Regions from separate parts of the Bacillus sp. GW823-FHT06A10 genome, predicted to be linked through region 1. Evidence: a T-box and tRNA genes for the amino acid it is inferred to sense, from the RefSeq annotation. Region 1 holds a T-box; the other holds one or more tRNA genes.
The links. A T-box is a leader RNA that pairs with one kind of tRNA and senses whether it is charged. The one in region 1 lies ahead of ileS (isoleucine--tRNA ligase), so its partner is inferred to be a tRNA-Ile.
Positions count from the first base shown of each region.

Region 1 (11,626 bases):
CCACGACTTTTTATATTAATTCGTACTAATGCCTCTCGCTGCCCAAATGCGATCGATATCAGCAGCATGTTGTCCGCCATATAAAAGAGCATCTGCTTGCTTAATCGCTTTCGCTCCATCACTGAATTTAGAGTTTGGTGTTAATGACCAGTGTGATTGTAAAATGATTTTTGTTGCTACATCACGGCCAAAAGCTTGTGCCATTTCGTATTGACCTTGAGCCCAAATTTCACCATCATCATGCACTTCATTCGTTATATCTTTCGGATATACTTTATTCGTATCTAATCGGCGTAAGCATGTTGGATCTGAACTAGAATAAGCTGTCGCATCCCATTCTCCAACACATGCTTTACCATATCCAGTAGTCGATACTGCATCTTCATATGTAGCACCTAAGAAGTCGCCAAATCCTTCTCCCATCGCTCCACCTTCTGCTGAACTACCAAAGCCAGGAACTTGGTTATCTTGAATCGAATGCCCATATTCATGTGCGATAATACCAGCATCTTCTGCATCATCAACACCGCCAGTACCGAAAGTTAAAGCTTTTGTTGATGGAGAATAGAATGAGTTATCATCAGTTGTACCATTAACATTCACTTTTATCGAACGGTTATTAATATTTTTAAAACCTAGACTTTGAATGTAACGTTGCAATGTGTCGATATGATAGTACGACATAACATCTTCAAAGCTATCATTTGCGCGTGTATAGTTAAATTGTAAATTCATAGATTTTGTTTTCGCTTTTGAAGAAATCGTTACATATTCTCCAATTAAAAATCCTGTTCCATCTAAACCTTTTAACGTAACAGTTTTCAGTTGGTTCGTTAGAGCTGTTGAATCTGCATCGTTATTATCTTTTAAGCCTACTTTACTACCGCTAGATACGACTGGGTTAGGTAAAAATACTTTTCCTGATCCTTCAGCTTTTCGGTTTATATCAACCTTTTTAATTAACTTTCCATTTTCTGCATCAATAAATGTTTCCCATGCACCAAATGGACTATTAGAATGGACTACAACTTTATATACTGGACGAGCAATTCCTTCTTCAACAATATATCCGAACTCTTTATCTGTAGGAGCCCATAAATTTTGCTCACTTGCTTCTCCAACATACGCCATTGATTTTTGTATTGCATCTTTTTCACTAATTTTTGTCGTTACTTCCTTCACACCTGTAACAGGCTGATAATCAGAAACAGCGAGTACTCCCTTTCCCTCTCCGTTAAGCGTAACTGTTATTTGTTTTGAAAATACAGGTGCACCATTAACAACTTGTTGGAACCTAACATATGAAGCTACTGACGTTTCTGTTGTAGAAATATATTGCAAGTCTGAAAGGTCTGTTTTCAATCCATACTGCGCAGCATTTTCTTTTAAATATTCAGTTGCTTTTTTCTGTGGCGAATAAGCTTCTAACTTTACTTGCTGTTGTTTTTCCAATGCCGAAACCGTAGAAATCGTCCCCATTACTAACGGTACAGTCATTGCCATTGCCACCATTTTTTTATTAAACATAGAACCACTCCCCCTAATAAAGTAGCTCAACCTTATCCCATTACCACTCGGCAATCATTCCCCACAAAATGGGGGGATAAAAATTGAATCTACGAGTAATTCTCTATGGACACTTCTATTACCTTTCCATTTAGGGTAAGTGAAATTTTCTCAATATTTATGTGTAAAGTGAACACAATATTTTAGAAATATATTTCTAAAGCAATTCCTTAACTCTTAAACTTTTTAAATGACTTTGTAAAAAACAGGCCACTTTTTTACCTAACGGTAGGTTGAAAAAAATATTAATGAATGATACGATTTATATAACCTTTTTTAGGAGGCTTTATTATGAGCAAAAGTGCAGAAACACTCTCTTCAATTATGGAAGCAAGCTATCGACTGTTTGCCGGACATGGTATTACCAAAACGACTTATTCAATGATTGCTGAAGAAGTCGGAATTGCTAAACCGTCCATTTATTATTACTTTAAATCTAAAGATGCATTAATCGAATGTATTTTCACAGAATTATGTGCTGCGATGCAGTTTTCTTCCTTCTTCCATACAGAAGAGTTTACGAAAGAAAATTTTATTGAGAAATGCATTGAAATTGGATTCAAAATAATTGATGAACAGCAGAACGATCCTTATTTTAATCGTGTGTTGCAAGAATATGTATTACTATCTTCAAGAAATGATATGTACAAAGATCGATTACTAACTGTGCAAACAGAATATTTACAAGGGTTTGAATCACTCCTTACAAAAGCAAATGAGCTGCAATTAATTGAAAATAAAAATCTAGTTTCAAAAGCTCATATGTTAGCATTAGTGCTTGATAATGTCGGGAATTTTATGATGTTACATGTGGATATAGATTATAGACAAATATGGATGGAAGCTGTAAACAGTATTTTTGAAAGAAGGGATTGAATTGAATACTAAAAAACGAATTATCGGCTTAGACTTTGCTAGGGCCTTGGCGATGTTTGGTATGCTGCTTGTTAATTTTATGGTGATAACAGGTGCAGAAGGAAATGGTCCCCCATTTTTAATAACCTTCATGTCACTTTTTGAAGGTAGAGCTTCTGCCTTGTTTGTTATACTTGCTGGAATTGGAATATCTTTAATGACTAGATCCTCTGTTGCTAGAAATGAAAAAATAAAAATTTCTAATAGCCGAAAGATCATATGGAAACGGGCACTATTCTTATTTATTTTAGGATTACTTTTATACGTAATGGAGTGGACTGGGGATATATTACACTACTATGGTGTTTACCTTTTCGTTGCTGCCTTACTCATTACAGTCCGAAAAAAAGCATTACTCTTCTTATCTATTATTATCCTACTCTTGGCACAATCTCTTCAGCTTACTTTCAATGCTTTCGAAGGTTGGGGAGGCCCTACTCCATTTATAAACTATGTAGACTTCTGGACAGTTAACGGTTTTCTTCGCAATTTATTCTTTAATGGTTATCACCCTTTTTTCCCATGGTTTTCATTCTTCTTAATCGGTATGATAATTGGCAGATTAGATCTTCATAATAAAAAGATTAGAGATAGGTTGCTCTTGCTCGGTATTACATTCACCATACTGATAGAACTTTTATCAAAAGGGCTCACGTACTACTTCATTCCACACATTGGCAAAGCAGCTGCTACATTTTTGTTTAATACAGGACCCATTTTACCAAATGTATTGTACATTTTATCTGCAACAGGATCTGCTATTGCTATATTGATACTTTGCCTCTATATCACTGAAAAATATGAAAATAATTGGTTTGTTACTTCCATTATACAAACAGGTCAATTAACATTAACTCATTATGTAAGTCATGTATTTATCGGGATCGGGACATTAATTCTATTCAATAGAATGGAACATCAAACACTACTTTTCGTTTTATTATTTACTACTGTATTTTTCATTTTCAGTATTTTGTTTAGCGTATTATGGAGAAAGAAATTTTCTAGAGGACCTATCGAATGGATTATGAGGAAATTAGCTAGTTAATTTACCTCCATACGAAAAAGGAAGTTGGAATCATTCCAACTTCCTTTTTTCTTTAATTAGCTGCACTTAATTTAATTCTAAATTTTGTTTCACCTAAAGAAAGTTCATCGTCTTCGTTCGTTAAGTGACCAAATGTAAATTGTTTAACGAGTAAGTTTTCTTCCAATAAATCTTTATGGTTCGTTAACGTTCGTTGTAGTTCTTCTTCTGTATCGAGAATAACATCGACTCGTAAATTAACTGGTAAATTCAACTGTTTACGATATTCTTGAACCGCACGAATGAATTCACGCGCTACTCCTTCTTGTAACAATTCTTCTGTTACATTCGTATCTAACATAACCGTATATTGTCCGTTAGTCGTGTTAGAGAATCCTGATTTTGCAACTTTCTCAACTAACACATCTTCAGCAGTTACAACTACTTCTTCTCCTGGTGTTGCTTCGTAAACTGCTCTTTCTGTTGATACAAAGTTTTGTACTTCTTCTTGTGATAATTGTTTTAGCCAACCATTCACTGCATTCACATTTTTACCGAATTTCGGCCCCGCTGTTTTAAAATTGAGCTTCAATTGATATGATGTGTATTTTGTTTCATCGAGTTCAACATGGAACGCTTTTACATTTAACTCATCCATAACGATATCACGATAAGATTCCCAATCCATATCATTCTCGTTATGCTCAAGTAATACAAGTTCTGCTAGCGGCTGTTTTACTTTTAAAGAATGCTGATTACGGTTACTTCTTCCAAGTTCAACAACTTGTAAAACAGCATCCATTTCCGCTTCTAATTTCGGCTGAAGTAGTGATTCATTTACAACTGGATAATCAGCTAAATGAACGCTACTTCCTTCTAAATTAAGATGAATGTCTTCCGCGACAAACGGTGTGAATGGTGCAATTAATTTACTAATTGTTACAAGTACTTCATGAAGTGTCTCATACGCAGCAGCTTTTTCAGCGTTCATACCAGATTCCCAGAAACGATTACGTGAGCGTCTTACATACCAGTTACTCACTTCATCTACAAGTGCTGCAATTTCACGAGCTGCATTCGTAAATTGATAATCATCAAGTGCTGTTCTCACTTTTTTCGTTGTACTATGCAATCTTGATAATACCCATTCGTCTAATTTCGTACGCCTTACATCATACGTTTCTTTCGGGTTATACTCATCTAAATTTGCATATAAAACGTAGAAGCTATACACATTGACTAATGTATCTACAAATTTAGATTTCGCTTCCAGTACTGTTCTTTCAGAAAAACGCTTCGCATTCCACGGGGCACTATCAACAAGTAAAGCCCATCTTAGCGCATCTGCACCAAACTTATCTACTAAATCAACTGGATCTAGTGCATTTCCTTTGCTTTTAGACATTTTCTGCCCTTCTTCATCTAAAACATGCCCTAGTGATAACACTCGTTTATACGGTACTTTTCCTGTATATAGTGCTGATACTGCTAATAAACTATAAAACCAGCCGCGTGTTTGATCAATTCCTTCTGCAATAACATCCGCTGGAAACTGCTCTTCAAATAACTCTTTATTTTCAAATGGGTAATGATATTGTGCAAATGGCATAGAACCACTATCAAACCAAACATCAATCACTTCTGGTGTACGATTCATTGTGCCTCCGCATTTTTCGCAGCGGACTTGAACTTCATCTACATAAGGCTTATGCAATTCTAAATCTTCCGGTGTTTCTTTCGTACTATGCTTTCTTAATTCGGCAATGCTTTTCGGCGCAAACTGATGATCACAACTTTCACATTCCCACACGTTTAATGGCGTTCCCCAATATCTATTTCGGCTAATATTCCAGTCCACCATATTTTCTAAAAACTTACCAAATCGTCCATGTTTCATATGATCCGGATACCAAGTAACTGAATCATTATTTTGTAAAAATGTATCTTTAATTGCAGTTGTTCGGATTAACCAACTTTCTCCTGCATAATAAAGTAGTGGTGAATCACAACGCCAGCAATGTGGGTAGCTATGTTCATATTTTTCTTTATGATATAGCAAACCTTCTTTCGCTAAATAACGAACAATGTCAACGTCACAATCTTTTACAAATTTACCTTTCAAAAATGGTACCGCTTCTGTATACTCACCTTTTTCATCTACAACGTGCAAGAATGACAATCCTTCACTTTGAACAACTCTATAATCGTCCTCTCCATATGCTGGAGCAATATGAACAAGTCCTGTACCACTATCTGCCGTTACAAAATCTGCTGCGATAACGCGATAACCATTTGTAACTTCTTTCATCGGAAATGGCGCTGTATAAGATGTGTTTAATAATTCTTCGCCTTTATGAACAGATAATACTTCATAGTTTTCTTTTAATACTTCTTGTACACGTTCTTTCGCAACAATGTATACATGACTTTCTTGTTTTGCTTTAACATATTCCATATTTGGATGTACAGCAAGCGCTACGTTTGCTGGAAGTGTCCAAGGCGTTGTTGTCCAACCTAAGAAATACTCATTTTCACTATCTTTCACTTTAAACTTCACAGTTGCACTTAAATCTTTTACTGTTTTATACCCTTGTGCAACCTCATGTGAGCTCAATGAGGTTTGGCAGCTTGGACAGTATGGTGAAACTCTATGTCCTTTATATAACAATCCTTTTTCATGGATTGTCCCCAAAATATGCCATACACTTTCGATATATGGATTCTTTAAAGTTACATATGGATCATCCATATCTACCCAATAACCAATACTTTCAGTGAATTCACGCCACTGCTTTTCATATGTGAAAACACTCTCTTTACACTTTTGAATAAATGGTTCAATGCCATATTCTTCGATCTCATGTTTACCAGAAATACCAAGTTGCTTCTCAACACCTAGTTCTACAGGTAAACCATGTGTATCCCATCCTGCTTTTCTTACTACTTTATAACCAGCCATCGTTTTATATCTTGCTACTAAATCTTTAATTGCCCGACCAAGTGCATGGCCGACGTGTGGTAAACCGTTCGCCGTTGGTGGTCCTTCATAAAACACAAACGATTGCGCGCCTTCTCGATTCTGAATTGATTGTTCAAAAATGCTTTGTTCGTTCCACTGCTTACGAATACGTGTTTCTCTCCCTACAGCTGACTCTTTTACATCTACTTTCTTCATCTACAATCACTCCTTTGAATGTTTTAAAAGCACACAAAAAACCCGTCCCTATGAAGTAGGGACGGGTTTACCCGCGTTACCACCCTAATTCTATTAGCTTTTTCACTAATAGCGCTTAGCAACGTACTATCATACGTGTTCTTTGTAACGGTAGACATCCGTCCGGGCTTACTCACTTTCAGCCTCGGCTCCTCGGAGATGATTTTCAAATAACGTCTGCCCACCGGCTTTCAGCAATATACCGGCTCTCTGGAGAACAGTTCACTATTTTACTCTTTCTCGTCTTCAGATTTGTATACTTTGTTAAAAGTTATTTTATGCCATTTGATAACTAATTGTCAACTAATTCAAAATATATCCTTATCTTTTCCCCTATTCTTATACAATTACTTTTCAAATTCTCGCAATGCTGCTAAATTTTCATCATCCTCAATAAGTTCAGCAAAGAATCCCGATTCATCCTCACGAAGGACAATTTCAAGCTCTTCCTTCGCCTCTTCATTTCTATTTAACTGTGCTAAATAACAAGCACGATCATATCTTGCTAACAAATCATTTGCATCCATTGTTAATACTTCATTTGCTATTTTTTCTGCCTTTAGTGTTTGGCCGGCACCATGATATGAAGACGCTAAAGAAAGGAGAATTGCTGTTTCATTTGGATGATTTATAGAAGCATTTTCTAATACATGAATTGCCTCTTCAAACCTTTCTTGACTTTGATACATTTCTCCTAAAGCAAGAAATGCTCTACTTACGAATGGTGTTTGCTCCGTTAATTGTAAGGTAATCTTTTCTGCTTTTCTTTCTTCCCCTTCTTTAAAGAATACTTGTGCTTGCAGAAGAAGAGTATCATAATCATCTGGTAGTTCTCGAACCATTTGCTTCGTTAATTCCAAAGCATCTCTTAACATATCTTCTTCCTCGCACTCAATGAAAAGATTTACAAGTTGCTTCGCTACTTCATAATCCCATCTATTTTCTAGTGACGTGTGAAGAATCTCTATTGCTTCTTTATTCATCTCTACATTCTCATAAAATAGCGCAAATCGCTGTGCTGCCATACTATTTTTCGGATTTAACTTTAAAGAGATTTCATATAAATCAATTATCATAGTAACCATTGAAATTTCTTTCGCACGATTTTTCATACGATAAAAAGCTCTCGTAATGATAGATCGTTTTGGCTGTTCATGCAGCTGCCGTTCAATCCATATTTCCGTAACCGCAGCTGCAGCATACATGAATGCTGTACTTCTTTCTGCTTTTTTCACCTTTAACGTATGAAGAAAATCTCGTATGTTAGACAATTTTTTATGTTGCTCTACTGCTTTTACATAAACATCAAATATACGTTCATTATCAAAATCTTTTTGTATTACTTTCATTGCAACTTCAATTGCTTTTACATTTCTTTTTTTCACTAATACTTTTGCATAATGATATAGAACTTCTATATGCTCACCATCTAATTGTAGCGCGTATTCAATCTGTTCTTGTTCTTTATCTATTTCATTCATCGCTCCGTACACATATGCAATCGCATCTAAACGCCATATTTCAGGTACTTCGTCCGCTAATTGTTCTAGTTCCGTCAGCAATTCTTCCTGAAGATTCATATCTACTGAAAGCTGTGCCAAATATTCCATATTAATATGCAATGGCTCTTCCTTCATCGCCTGAACCATATGACTTTGTTCTTTAGAACGGTTTTCTTCTTTTTCGTATATTTCCGCAAGCTGTAAATGTACACCTACGAAATTCCCATCAAGCTCTAAACATGTTTCATACGCTTGTTTTGCTTCCGTCAATTGCCCTAATGCCATAAGTGTTTCACCAATTCGGTAATACGGTAATGCCGTGTCCTTTTGTTCTATCGCCTTATTATATCTTTTCATCGCTTGGCCATACTGTCCAATAGATTCATATAAAATACCTGCATAACAACCGTACTCACTTACTTCATTTCTTTCTTTGTGTAACGTTCTTAAAAACGCTATACCTCGTTGTACAAATTCCGTTCCTTTAATTCGATTCACATATTCATCTAACGCACTTGCTACATTATAATCACTTTTCTTTATACCATTTTCTAACTTAGATAGCGCTACTTTAAATCCTTCTTCATTTCCACCAAGTTCAATTTCAGCATCCCATAAAACCATTCCTGCATTCATGAGGAAATCTTGGCTCTTTTCAATTTGCTTCTCAAGACCAAGAATATATTCTTTTGCTTCCTTATATTGTTCTCTTGCCATATACACTTGTGTAAGTCCGAAGTGAGAATAAACATCCTCATCATTTTCTTCTAAAGCACGCTTATACAATACTTCTGCTTCTTCCAAGCTATCATTTTGAAAATGATAGTCACCTAATTTTACGTAAAGAGGTGCTTTATCATCACAATTCTCAATACCGTTTAATAAAATTTCTTTCGTACTTTCCTCATCCTTCAAATCAGATTCGTATATTTCCGAAAGTTTCGTATAAATGTAAGGTGCATTACTATCCAAAAGAATCGCTACTTTAAGCCCTTTTATTGCTAAATATAATTTTCCTAGTTGATGTGCACATCTCGCTCGTTCATACCATACATGTGCTTCATATTTATACTCTTTTAACAAGTCATTAAAGATTTCATATGCTTCTTCATATCTTTCTAAATCTATTAATATTAAACCGTGATTCGTTAAAGTGAACCTTTCAGGACTGCGCTCTAACGCAACTTGAGAGTATTGCAATGCTTTTTCAGATTGATCAATATACATATAGGATAAAGCGAGAAAACTCCAAGCAATAGGCTGATCTGCGTCTAATTGTAACGATGAACGAAAGCTTGAAATCGCTTCTATATAACTTTCCTGCTCAAAAGCATATCTTCCATTTATCAAATGATATAATGCACGATTATTTTTCTTCTCAACGCTTGTCAGCATTTGCTCCGCTTTCTCTACTTCCTGAAGACGAATAAAACACTGTGCACCATGCAATTTAACAAAGTCCGAGTTCGGAAACTTTTCCATTAACTTATCGATACAATATAAAATAAATTCTTTATCTACTTCAACATCTAAGTGCTTTATCGTATATAGCCACGTATTTGGATTATCGCTCGTTTCTTTTAAAAATTGTACTAAGTTACTAATTCCCTCTTTGTCATGTTCATCTAAATGATCCGTAAGAGAAAAAATAGATTTAAAATAACGATTTTCTTCCTCACTTAGAAACGCTAGTTGCGCCTTCTTTTCTTTCGGAACAAACGTGATTGCTAAACAGCCTGTATAACGATATTTTTCTTGTAATTTACTATATTCTACAAGAACTGGTTCTATAAAGTTTGGATCTTGAACATAGAAAGCTTGCAATGTATCATCATATCCAAATAGAACTTGTACGTGTGAAGCATGCTCAATATCTATACTTAATAAAACAGGAATTCCTTCATCAATTAGTCTCTTATAATTCTCTTCATTCCCTTTAAAATAACGATATTCATAACCTAATTCTTCTAAATAAGAAACAGTATCTGAAAACTTCGATCCTGTCATATTAAAAATAAACTCTGCTATTTCATCTTGTGTACGTGTCTCTCCCCATATACGCAACATCATCTCTAAACTTGTCGGAACACAATAATTATCCTTTTGTACAATAGGAACTATCGGCAAGTGAACCTTTTTTCCATCCGGATTTTTTTCTAAATTATGATATAAAGATTCTTTTAAACTCTTTTCTTCTTTTAATAGCTTTTGTAAATCTGCAAATTTATTCATTTTGTACAGCGCTTCTGCACGTAAATGTACAAAGTAAGTGTTATAAGCATGATATGGCAGCTGAGTATTTATGTTATCTATTACCGCTAACATCTCTTCATATTGCTCTAAATCTAATAAATACTTTACCTTCTCAAAATGAAAATATGGTACTTGTGGGAACTTTACAATCGCATCATTAATTAACTGTATCGCACGTTTTTGTTCTCCTTTATTTGCATACAATTGTGATAATAAATAGGTAGATAACTCTTCACAATCTTCATGCTGCATGCCAGCAATAAGTTGTTCTTCCGCTTTCTCCCATTCGCCTGTATGCATATAAACGTAGCCCCATTTATCAAACACTACGCGCGTACTGTACTCCTCTGCTTTTTGCATATACATTAGCGCTTCTTCATTTCTTTTCATTTCTAAAAGACATCGTACTAATGTAAAATATGTTTTCGCTAAAAAATCTGCATCTATTTCTTCTTTACTTAACTCTTCTAAAGAAGATTTTAACAACTGCTCTGCTTCAAGAATTTTCCGCTCATCAATTAACTCATCACAATATAAAGAGAGCGTTCTCATATTTGGGAATTTTTTATAAGCGTAACGAATGAGGAATGAACTGTATTGGTGCATAAGCCCTTCATCAGTAAGGCGAATTAATATATCGAACTCCTTATGCGAAGTAATATTGGCAAGCCAATTCTTCACATAGGATAAAGTATTCGTTTCTTTTATATATGCAATTTCATTATTTATTTCCTGTAATCCATCTACAAATCTCTTGTCTTTTAAACAAGTTTCTAACTGCTTAAAATCTAGCATGCATTCACCTCGAATTTATATTTATACTGCTACTTGCTTAGATTTTACACACCATATAGTATGTATTCAACTAAAATCTCTTATAATGGATGGTATTAATTAATATTATTCAAATTTATAACAAAATATAGTAAAAATGATTGTTTTTCTCTGTATTTTGTTTGATTATATGGAATAACGTAACATGCGGTTTTTTATCTTGTAGAAGCTGAAATCAGTACATAAAATTATATCAGCGATAATTCAAATATATCGACATTAAACGACAATCCTTATATATCATGACTTTTAACATACTATGTCACCAAATGTAATTTTCATATTCGGAGCGTATACTAAAGAAGAATGCACATG
Region 1 is NZ_JBXAHT010000001.1:1,302,302-1,313,927, reverse strand. Features, by position in the region: gene AC1Q8M_RS06810 (M36 family metallopeptidase) at 16-1,527, opposite strand; gene AC1Q8M_RS06805 (TetR/AcrR family transcriptional regulator) at 1,858-2,442, shown strand; gene AC1Q8M_RS06800 (DUF418 domain-containing protein) at 2,444-3,529, shown strand; gene ileS (isoleucine--tRNA ligase) at 3,582-6,683, opposite strand; T-box leader at 6,738-6,978, opposite strand; gene AC1Q8M_RS06790 (bacteriocin-processing peptidase family protein) at 7,070-11,272, opposite strand; gene AC1Q8M_RS06785 (class I SAM-dependent methyltransferase) at 11,561-11,626, opposite strand, start outside.

Region 2 (11,626 bases), on a different contig from region 1:
TTTTGTAAGATGACATTTTGAAAATAATCATAAGTACCAGAGTCTACGCCTGGTGCATAAAACTTCACTTGTTCACGTGGCCATGTTGAATGAATTTGTGACCATCGCTTCTCTCTTCCATCTTCACTCCACAGTAAACGTAACTCGTCTACTGACATATCGTCTACCCATGTATTGTGCCGATTCACGACAATTGTAAGACCATCGTTAGCGACCTCAAAAGGTGTGAACTGAATAGAGTTTTTCTTCATCTCATTTTTCTCGACTTGTTTCATTACTCTCGAAGCATTATTTATATCTACTTCTCCTTTACTGAAACGATTAAATCCTCCTCCAGTTCCAGAAACACTGATGGAAATTTTCACGTCTGGATGCACCTTTGTATATTCCTCCGCTACTGCTTCTATAATAGGAAAAACCGTTGAGGATCCATCAACTCTCACTTCTCCCATTTCATTTAAAGCAAATGCAGTAGACATTTCAAAACAGAGGAACCATATCGATAGTACGAAAATTATAATCGGTGTACGCATCCATTTCACGTGTTCTTCCTCCTAGAAGTAACCGGAAATAACAGGATTACAGATATAAGAATACTGCTAAACTATTAATTCGGTTTTAATTGTTTGTAAAAGTTTTGTAAAGTTCCACATAAATCAACATACGGTACAATTTTAATTCAGTAGTAGCTATTCATTTCCTCTGATGATTCCCCTATAAAATATTTATCCCCTATCCCACCATATACAAGTATCATTTATACGGCCGCGTTTTTTCAATGTTGTATACTTGTCCACATTTATTACACGATATGCATAAACCATAAAAAAAAGCACACTATCTTTTCAGATAGTGTGCTTTTTTACAACTTTTTTATTCATCATCTTGCTCTTTATTTTTATTGTCTTTATCATCTTTTGGAGCTTCACCATTTACTTCTTTGTTTTTCAAATCAAAGTAAGCGTCCATAATTTCACGACCAATATATCCATTAATACCAGTCTTATCATCATGTACCCACGGAACGACAACAGAGAATGCTACTTCTGGATCTTCAAGTGGCGCATAACCTACTAATGTTAAGTTATATGTTTCCACACGTTCACCGTTTGCCTTTCTACCAATCTCTTTATCTCCGCCATACACAGTTTGCGCGGTACCTGTCTTCCCTGCCGCTTTATATTTTGCACCTGTAAAGTATTTTGTAGCTGTACCACCTGAATCATTATACACTTGTCTAAATCCTTCTTGAACACGTTTAATTTGCGATTCTGGCATATCAACACGATTTAATACTTTCGGTTCCATAGATTGAACAACTTTCCCAACTTCATCCGGTTTCACTGCCGGTTGACGAATTTCTTTTACAACTTGTGGTTGCATACGATATCCGCCATTGGCAATCGTCGAAATATATTGCGCTAATTGAAGCGGTGTATACGTATCATACTGTCCAATTGATAAATCTAGTAAGAAACCTGGTTGACTACTTCTACCCATCTGACCAGCAGATTCATTCGGTAAATCAATTCCTGTTTTTACACCAAGTCCAAACTGTCCGAAATAATAACGCATCGTATCAAATGCTTTTTGAGGTATATCTAACGTACCACCTCTCACATACTGAACACCGGCGATATTCATCGCTGTTTTAAACATATAAACGTTAGAAGACATTTTTAAAGCTGTAAGATCATTAATGTATCCCATCGTTTTCCAAGACGACTTCGTAGGTGTACCTTTTAATTTAATTGGTTCATCCAATTGCACCGATCCTGGTTGAATCGCACCAGTTTGATATCCAGTAAGTACTGTTGCACCTTTTACAGTTGATCCCATCGGATAAGAACTTGTCATGGTACCTAATGCAAAGTCATTTACTTTCGTTTGACCATCTTCGTTAACTAATTGTTTCCCCGCCATAGATAAAACTTCGCCATTTTTTGGGTTCATCATTACAACGAATGCGCGATCTAAAAGAGGTTCGCTTCCTTTAAACCTCATTAAATTCTTCGCAAGAATATCTTCCACGCGCTTTTGTAATTCCATATCAATTGTTAAGTTCAGGTCATTACCACTTTGTCCTTTTGATACATTAATCGTTTCTAAAATATTACCGTTTTTATCTGTAACATTTCTAACTTCTGCTTTCGTACCGTGTAGGCTATCTTCATACTGTTGCTCAAGATAACTTTTTCCTACTCGGTCATTTCGATTATAATCACGAACAAGATAGTAATCTAGTCTTTCTCTAGGTAAGCCTTCATCAGATGTCGACACCCCACCAAGTACACTTCGGAATAAATCATCGTACGTATATTTTCGATCCCAATCAACATTCGTATCTACACCTGGTAATACTGCTAAGTTTTCACTAATAATCGAATATTCCTTTTCTGTAGCATCCTTTTTAATAACTTGAGGTGTCATTGCATATCCGCCATCCATCTTACTCTTAATCGCTAGTATTTCTAGATCTTTTGCGGATAATTGATTAACCTCTTCTTCTGTTACACGACTTCGCTGGCGCTCGTCTAATTCTTTATCATCAATTTTTTTATCTTTAAACTCTTGACGATCTTTATTCGTAATTTTTTCTTTAGCTTCCTCTTTATGCATAGCAAGCCAATAATCCTTTTTATCGCGATCCGTTAATTTATCTGTCGGTACTTCAATCAAATCTGCTAGCTTTTTCGCTGTTTCTAAGCGATCTTCTGCAGTTGATCCTTTCATTTTTGTAAATGTAATAGTACGAATGGCTACATTATCTACTACAGCTCGCCCATAACGGTCAAATATTTTCCCACGCGGTACAGGATTACTTATCGTTGAGTTTTCTTTCTTCTCCACTTCATTCTTATATTCTTCACCACGAACAATTTGTACATATCCGAGCCTTACAATAACCGCGGAGAACATTAAAAACACGCAGAAAAACAGCACGTTTAACCGAAAAGGAACGTGGGTCTTTTTCTTATTTTGCTTCTGTTTCTTGCTCATACAAACCCCCTCTACCAACAGCTATGTAATGTGAAAGGGACACCTTCATACAGGTGTCCTCACTGCTGTCTTACATCTTTTTCTATTCTAGCATAAAACAAACGAGAAGTTAACCTTCTGGTTCAGTTTGGTTTTGCGCGTTCCCTTGCGTTACAACACTTGCTTTACTCGCATTTCCCTCATCATATTTGACATTTTTAACTGCAAAATAAATAAGAAAATGTCCAGCACCTAAAATACATAATAAGTAAGGTAAACTTTTTTCAGGTGGAAAGAATAGTACAGCACATAAAAAACTTAAAATGGAACAGATTCTTCCGGCGTTTAGCCACAGCTCCCGAACAACGACATATTCCACACGCCATTCTCTCGCATTTTTCGCTCTACCAATTACGTCATATGTCATTGATCCGTACGGAACAAGTAAAATAGGATATGCAATTGCAATACATGCCGCATAAATAAGTAATTTCGTGTATGTAACATTGAAAATAACTAAAAAGACGACAGCATATAAAATAATGCCTCCAAGTAAAATTGCTTTTTTTCGCCACTCCTTCTTTAACATACGAGCAACTAAGTAATAACATACAAAGGATACAGCAGAGTTCACTAAACTGTATTTCCCTAATGCAAACTCACTATTAGTTGCTAAATAAACATATACTGAAATGACAAAAATAAACGTTCCTTCTCTCAATCCTTGGAAAAAATGAGCTCGTGTAATCTTTCCCCAATTTTTATCAATCCGTCGTTCTTTCAATACTTGCACGATTTCATAACGCCCTTCACATTCTCTTTTAGATAAAAAGAAGCTTAAGACGACAGCAATTGCAAATAGAACTAATGAAAGAAAGAATATAACAGTATAACCACTCCATTTCTCCATACGTGAAATTGTGTATCCTGCTGCTATTGGTCCGATCATCCCAGAGAAGGATGTAAGAAGTCCAAGAAACCCATTAAAGAAATCTCTTGTTTCTGGTTCTGTAATTTCAAATGTCAATAAGTTAAAAGCCAACCAGTAAAAACCGTATCCTACTCCTAAAAGAGCCCCCATTAATAAAATATACTGAGAAGCACTTTTCCCCGCTACTAAGACAACAATAAAAAAAATTGCGAGCGTTCCTACTCCTATTCGTAATAAAATCGAGCGATCGATACGTTTCGCTAATTTTCCCCCTACAAGAAATGTGAGAGGCTGTAATATAACGCTGGCCAAATTATACAAGCCAAGATTCACATAATTTTGTGTTTGTTTCCATAAATAAATATTTACAAACGTATTCGATAAAGAAATTGCGAGCGTGTATAAACCTCCTATAAGGAGCAATAACACTAAATCCCGATTCACTTCAACGTCACCAATTATATGTTTCCACTTCATACACAACTCTCCTTTACTTCATGTTCTAGTCTTCCAAAGACAAGCTCAATTATGTAAAAGGAAAGCATAGAAAAAAGCTAGGGGTTCTCCCCTAGCTTTTTTCTATATTTATTACAATTATTTTGCTTCTTGGTAACGTTTTTCAGCAGCGTTCCAATCTACAACGTTCCAGAATGCACCGATGTAGTCTGGACGACGGTTTTGGTAGTTTAAGTAGTAAGCATGCTCCCAAACATCTAAACCGATAACTGGCGTTTTACCTTCAGTTAAAGGAGAATCTTGGTTTGGAGTGCTTGTTACTTCTAGCTCACCATTGTTTACTACTAACCAAGCCCAACCAGAACCGAAGCGAGTTGCGCCAGCTTTTGCGAATTCTTCTTTGAATGCATCGAAGCTACCGAATTTTGCTTCAATTGCAGTTGCAAGTTCACCTACAGGTTGTCCTCCGCCGTTTGGAGATAGGATTGTCCAGAAGAATGTATGGTTAGCATGTCCGCCACCATTGTTACGTACTGCTGTACGGATTGCTTCTGGTACTTCGTTTAAGTTTGCAACTAATTCTTCTACGCTTTTGTCAGCTAATTCTGCATGACCTTCTAAAGCAGCGTTTAAGTTTGTAATGTACGTGTTGTGATGTTTTGTATGATGGATGTTCATTGTTTCTTTGTCAAAGTGAGGCTCTAAAGCATCATACGCATAAGGTAAATTTGGTAATTCGTGTTTTGCCATTGTTATATTCCTCCCAGTTTATGTATTGCCACTTAAGTGACATACAACTTCATTCTACCCTAATTGCCATAGGGTGCAAACAAATAAATCACATTGTCTTGCTATCATTAAAGTAGCAAAATTCCCACTTCTTTTCAATTAAAATGCTCATATATTCCGTAAAAAAAGCTTCCTTCTACAAGGAAGCTTCCTGCTAACATAATAAACATGCGAAATGGATATGGACCCTGTAGGACTCGAACCTACGACCGGACGGTTATGAGCCGTCTGCTCTAACCAGCTGAGCTAAGGGTCCACAATTATGTATGTAACAACATATCAAATAAAGGAATTCCTATCGGATATGCCCTTTAAGAAATGTAAGATAAATTTACCATATAGAAAAGAAAAGTGTCAATTGTATTTTTCTTATTTAAAAGAAGAAAGTTAATAAAAAGAAATTTAGTTATCTCCACTATATGTAAATATAATATATCTTGAGATTCTCTAGATTCCTACGTTACAATGATTTTATACATACATAAAGGAAGTGAATCTATGTCCATATTTACCCAATTCGTAAAAAGCATATACTCGCCTAAAGATATGGCGCTATTCCGTTTTCAAAAAATCGGTAAAACCATTTTGTATATTATGCTACTTTGCTTAATTACTACTATTCCAAGAACTTTTTTGTACGGTAGTTTTATCCAAGATGGTGTAGGCATGGTAAATCAAGTCATCGATAAAGATTTACCTGATTTTAAAATTGAAAATGGCGAACTAAAAGCCGATATTGATCAGCCTATTGAAAAAGAAGAAGGAAATGCACTTTTCGTATTTGATCCAAATTCAACAGACCTAGAAAAATATCAAAATAAAACAGGTTTATTTGTTTTAAAAGATAAAGTAGTCTCTATGGGAAATGGTCAAACACAAACGTATTCTTATAACGATTTGTTAGGTGCATCTCTTGAGAAAAAAGATCTACAAGAATTTATTTCTTTATTCGATAATATTTATCCAATTTTATTATTTGTTATTGGATTCTTAGTGTACCTATTCCAATTATTCATCACTTTTGTAGGCGTGACTTTACTTGCGTTCATCGGTTCTGCTATGAGCGGTCAACGTAAACTATCCTATAAACAAGTTTGGACACTAACTGCATACAGCTACACAATCCCAACCATTTTCTTCATGATTATGGATTTATTCAAAATCGTCGTACCTGGGGCAACATTCATTTATATCGCTGTTGTTTTAATCGTTCTATACTTAACGATTAAAGAGGTACCCCAACCGAAAGAAAAATAAAAAAATGCCTAAATAGGCATTTTTTTTTTGGACAAGCATATATTCCTAGCAAAGGAGTGAAGAATATGAAGAGGTTAGGTATATTCCTATTCGTGCTTGTTCTCGGTTATATATTTTATTACGATATAAAAATCGGTACTTTACCGATGTTAAGTTCATATAAAAAAACAACTGCTGCCCAAACGATTAAAAAAGAAAACACAGACAGCCAACAAAATAAAGAGAATAAAACAGAAAAAGAAACGGATACATCTTATAAAACAATTGAAGTAAAAACTGGCGAGACAGTTCTTTCTATTACAGAACAAATTAACAAGAAAAAAATTCCTTCCATAGAAAAAGTCATTGACGACTTTAAACAATTAAACAAAAGTACATCTGCTACAAAAATACAAATTGGAAAGTCTTATAAATTCCCGTTATATCAATAAGCCATCACTTAATCCTTGTCAATTACATAAAGGCGCTGATACAATAGTAAAAGTGAAACCGAGCACTTCGGTTTCTATAGCCCTATATCACGTATACTATCATTGATATGAGGGACTAAATAAGAAACTTCTTTTATAAGGAGAGCGATCTATTCGTGAATGAAATGACTCATCGTACAAAAACACGTCCAGTTAAAGTCGGTAATTTAACAATTGGCGGTAATAATGAATTAATTATACAAAGTATGACAACAACAAAAACACATGATGTTGAAGCAACAGTTGCCGAAATCAAGCGTTTAGAAGAAGCTGGCTGTCAAGTCGTCCGTGTTGCCGTTCCAGATGAACGCGCAGCTAATGCTATTGCTGATATAAAAAAACAAATCAACATTCCACTTGTTGCTGATATTCATTTTGATTATCGCCTTGCTTTAAAAGCAATTGAAGGTGGCATTGATAAAGTACGTATCAATCCAGGTAATATTGGTCGTCGCCATAAAGTAGAAGCTGTTGTAAATGCAGCAAAAGAGCGCGGTATTCCAATCCGTATTGGTGTAAACGCTGGTTCATTAGAGCGCCACATTTTAGAAAAGTACGGATACCCAACTGCTGATGGTATGGTTGAGAGCGCGCTACATCATATTAAAATTTTAGAGGACTTAGATTTCCACGATATTATCGTATCTATGAAAGCCTCTGATGTTAACTTAGCAATCGAAGCATACGAGAAAGCTGCTCGCGCTTTTGATTACCCATTACATTTAGGTATTACAGAATCTGGAACATTGTTTGCTGGAACTGTAAAAAGTGCCGCTGGTCTTGGAGCAATCTTAAGTAAAGGCATCGGAAATACACTACGTATTTCATTAAGTGCTGATCCAGTTGAAGAAGTAAAAGTTGCTCGTGAATTATTAAAATCATTCGGTCTTGCTTCTAACGCAGCGACACTTATCTCTTGTCCAACTTGTGGTCGTATTGAAATCGATTTAATTAGCATCGCTAACGAAGTGGAAGAATACATCTCTACACTTCAAGTACCAATTAAAGTTGCAGTACTTGGTTGCGCTGTAAATGGTCCTGGTGAAGCTCGTGAAGCTGATATCGGTATTGCTGGTGCACGTGGAGAGGGATTATTATTCCGTAAAGGACAAGTCGTTCGTAAAGTACCAGAAGAAACAATGGTAGAAGAACTGAAAAAAGAAATCGACGTAATTGCTGCTGAAATGGCTGCTGAACGAGAAAAAGAAAAAGAGACACAAGAACAATAAAAAGAAGGTTGCCACAATATTTGTGAGCAACCTTCTTTTCTACGTAAAAAAGCTCGTCAGTTATATAACCGACGAGCTTTTACTTTGCACATTTTGGACAACGACCATATATTTCAAACTTATGACCCGTTACTTCATAACCAGTAAAATCTTTATTCATAAAATCCATTGGGCAGGAAGTAATCTCTTTCGTCCCCCCACAATCCAAACAAATAAAATGATGATGATGTTCCATAATAGAACAAGTGAAACGAAAATGTTTTTCACCATTTAATTCCGTTTGTTCTAAAACACCAATCTCAGCAAAAACTGTTAAGTTACGATAAATCGTATCAAAACTAAGCCCTGGATAATCGTCTTTCATATGCTCTAAAACGTCTTTCGCAGTTAAATAACGATTATGTGCTGCAAATAATCTGAGCATCTCTTCTCTTTTTCCAGTATGTTTGTATCCTTTTTCCTTCATTAGGCGTAAAGCTTCTGTTAGATTCATACCTATCCCTACTTTATGCAGTTTTTTTCTTCTTCCATAAAATCGCACCGATTAAAATAAGAACTGCTATCATAACAATTGTACCACCTGGTGCTAGATCAAGTTGATACGAAGCAAACATTCCACCAATTACTGCAATTTCACCAAATAAAATGGAAAAGAAAATTGTTTGTTTAAATCCTTTAGCAATACGAATACTTGCTGCAACTGGTAACGTCATTAATGATGATACGAGAAGAACCCCTACTACACGCATTGATACTGCAATGACAAGAGCAACTAATATAATGAAAATAAAGTGAATCCATTTCGCTCTTAAACCAGTTGATACTGCGTATTCCTCATCAAATGATAGTAGAAACAGCTCTTTATATAATAAAATAATTGTCGCAACAACAACAATTGCTACAATCCCAATAATAATTAAATCCGTACTTGTTACAGCACTGACACTACCAAATAAATAACTAAATAAGTCTGTGTTAAATCCATTTGCAAGTGAAATGAAAATAACTCCAACTCCCATCCCTGCCGAAAGGATAATCGGAATTGCTAATTCTTGATAGTGCTTATATACAGTTCTTAACTTTTCGATTAATAGCGCTCCACCAATCGAAAAAACCATCCCCATATATAAGGGGTTTAAAAATCCACCTGTAAAAATGGTTTTTTCAAGTAATAAACTTGCTGCAATACCTGATAACGTCACGTGACTTAATGCATCCGCAATAAGAGATAAACGACGAATAACAACAAACACACCTATTAGCGGTGCAACAAGTCCAATTAAAATACCTGCGTATAAAGAATTACGTAAAAAGTCATATTGTAAAAAATCTTGTATCATTGTATCCTCCCGTGATGCTCATGTTCGTGTTCTAAACGATGAACATGATGCCCATATAAGACGGACATTTCTGCATCTTCTAACTCTCGGAACTTCTCTACATTTCCATGGAAATGTAGATGTTGGTTTAGGCATGCAACATGTGTTACTTTTTCGGTAACAGCTCCCATATCATGAGTAACAAGAATTAATGTGATTCCCAACCTTTTGTTTAAATCCTCTAATATTTCGTAAAAACTTTCCACATTTTTTACATCGATTCCAACAGTAGGCTCGTCTAAAATAAGCAATTCAGGATCACTAACGAGCGCACGAGCAATAAATACACGCTGTTGCTGTCCACCAGAAAGCTCTCCAATATTACGACCTTGAAACTCACTCATCCCTACATCAGCAATTGCTTTTTCTACCTTTTTCTTATCCTCTTTTGTGAAAAAGCGAAAAAGCCCTTTTTTCGAAACAAGTCCCATTGACACAACTTCAGAAACAGTTGCTGGAAAACCAGAATTGAAACTATTTGCTTTTTGGGATACATAACCAACTTTATTCCATTCCTTAAACTTCTTACTATCAACGCCAAACACACGAATGCTTCCTTCTTTTGGCTTTAAAACGCCTAATAAACACTTAAGTAAAGTTGATTTACCTGAACCATTCGGTCCCACTAAACCTAAAAAAGCTCCCTTCGGAACTTGCAAATTAATATTTTCTAACACATTCCGATCTTCATACCGGAATGTTAAACCTTCAATCTCTAATATATTATTCATAGCATCTCACCTATTTTAATTCAGAATGATTCCGATTTATATCTATTTGAATTATAGTACAGCTTATTATAGTTGTAAACCAATCTGCCTAAAATATATCTATTTTTTCAAGAAACCTTACTATTATAACAAAAAGCAGAGAAAAATATTCCTATATATGTTTAGTGAATAGCCGATTTAAACTTACCACCATTTGTCTCTTGCGTGCTCATAATCGTAACAAACGCATTTTCATCAATTTCATGCACAATTGACTTTAACTTCGTCACTTCTAGACGCGTTACAACTGCATAAATAACTTCTTTTTCTTTATCTGTGTAACCACCTTTTGCTACAAGCTTTGTAGTTCCACGGCCGAGTCGATGTAAAATCGCATTTGATACTTCCTCATATTGATCAGATACAATTAAAACTGCTTTCGTTTCATCTAGCCCTTGAATTACTGTATCGATCGTTTTAAATGCAATATAGTACGTCATAACAGAATACATCGCTTGTTCCACACCAAACACAAATGCTGCCCATGCAAAAATAAATAAGTTCACAAACATTACGAATTCACCAACAGAGAACGGTAATTTCTTCGTTAATAAAATCCCCATAATTTCAGTTCCATCTAACGATCCACCATGACGAATTACAAGTCCTACACCAAGACCTAAAATAAGACCACCAAACACAGTCGCTAAAATAGGCTCTGTTGTAAACGGTGGCACCGCATGTAACGTTGACTCAATGAATGCTAACGCTACAATACCAAATGCCGAAGATAACATAAATGTTTTTCCAATTTGCTTATAACCCGAATACATAAATGGGATATTGAGAACAACGACTAAAGTAGAAAAACTTAACCACCAAATATTAGGAGTAAGATAATCTAATATAAGAGAAATACCAATAATTCCACCATCAATAATTTTATTTGGCATTAAAAATAGTTCAATCGCTACCGCTGCGCATGCTGCCCCAAAAATAATCATAACTAAACGATAAATGAGATGAATAACACTTTCTTTTCGATGTTGCTTTTGCTCCATAGGTCCTCCCTTTACTCTTTTTCTGTAGTTTTGTCCTTATATTATAACATACGCTTCTTTTCCTCATGAAAAAAGAAACTCTATACGAATATGTACAAGCTATATGCTCATATATTTCGATAGAAGAACGCGTGAAGGAGGATAACAAGATGAACCTCATTAAACAAATTGTTAATAAAAAATTAAATCATATTTCTACAAAAGAGTTATTAAAATATAGCAAAGAATATGAAGTTTCTATTACGACTGCACAAGCTGACCAAATCGTTTTACTTATGAAAGGTAAAAATATTAATATTTACGATAACAACGAGCGACTAGAGCTCTTAAAACAGATCGCAAAAGTAACTTCCCCTGCCACTGCC
Region 2 is NZ_JBXAHT010000002.1:555,212-566,837, reverse strand. Features, by position in the region: gene AC1Q8M_RS17710 (PstS family phosphate ABC transporter substrate-binding protein) at 1-533, opposite strand, end outside; gene AC1Q8M_RS17705 (peptidoglycan D,D-transpeptidase FtsI family protein) at 874-3,000, opposite strand; gene AC1Q8M_RS17700 (MFS transporter) at 3,110-4,387, opposite strand; gene sodA (superoxide dismutase [Mn]) at 4,505-5,116, opposite strand; tRNA gene AC1Q8M_RS17690 (tRNA-Ile) at 5,338-5,411, opposite strand; gene yqgB (protein YqgB) at 5,654-6,412, shown strand; gene yqfZ (protein YqfZ) at 6,478-6,843, shown strand; gene ispG (flavodoxin-dependent (E)-4-hydroxy-3-methylbut-2-enyl-diphosphate synthase) at 7,008-8,111, shown strand; gene AC1Q8M_RS17670 (Fur family transcriptional regulator) at 8,191-8,604, opposite strand; gene AC1Q8M_RS17665 (metal ABC transporter permease) at 8,618-9,451, opposite strand; gene AC1Q8M_RS17660 (metal ABC transporter ATP-binding protein) at 9,448-10,221, opposite strand; gene AC1Q8M_RS17655 (YitT family protein) at 10,383-11,261, opposite strand; gene AC1Q8M_RS17650 (DUF2624 domain-containing protein) at 11,411-11,626, shown strand, end outside.
Region 2: it has a tRNA-Ile gene. The T-box ahead of ileS (isoleucine--tRNA ligase) is inferred to sense a tRNA for this amino acid. The anticodon was not compared.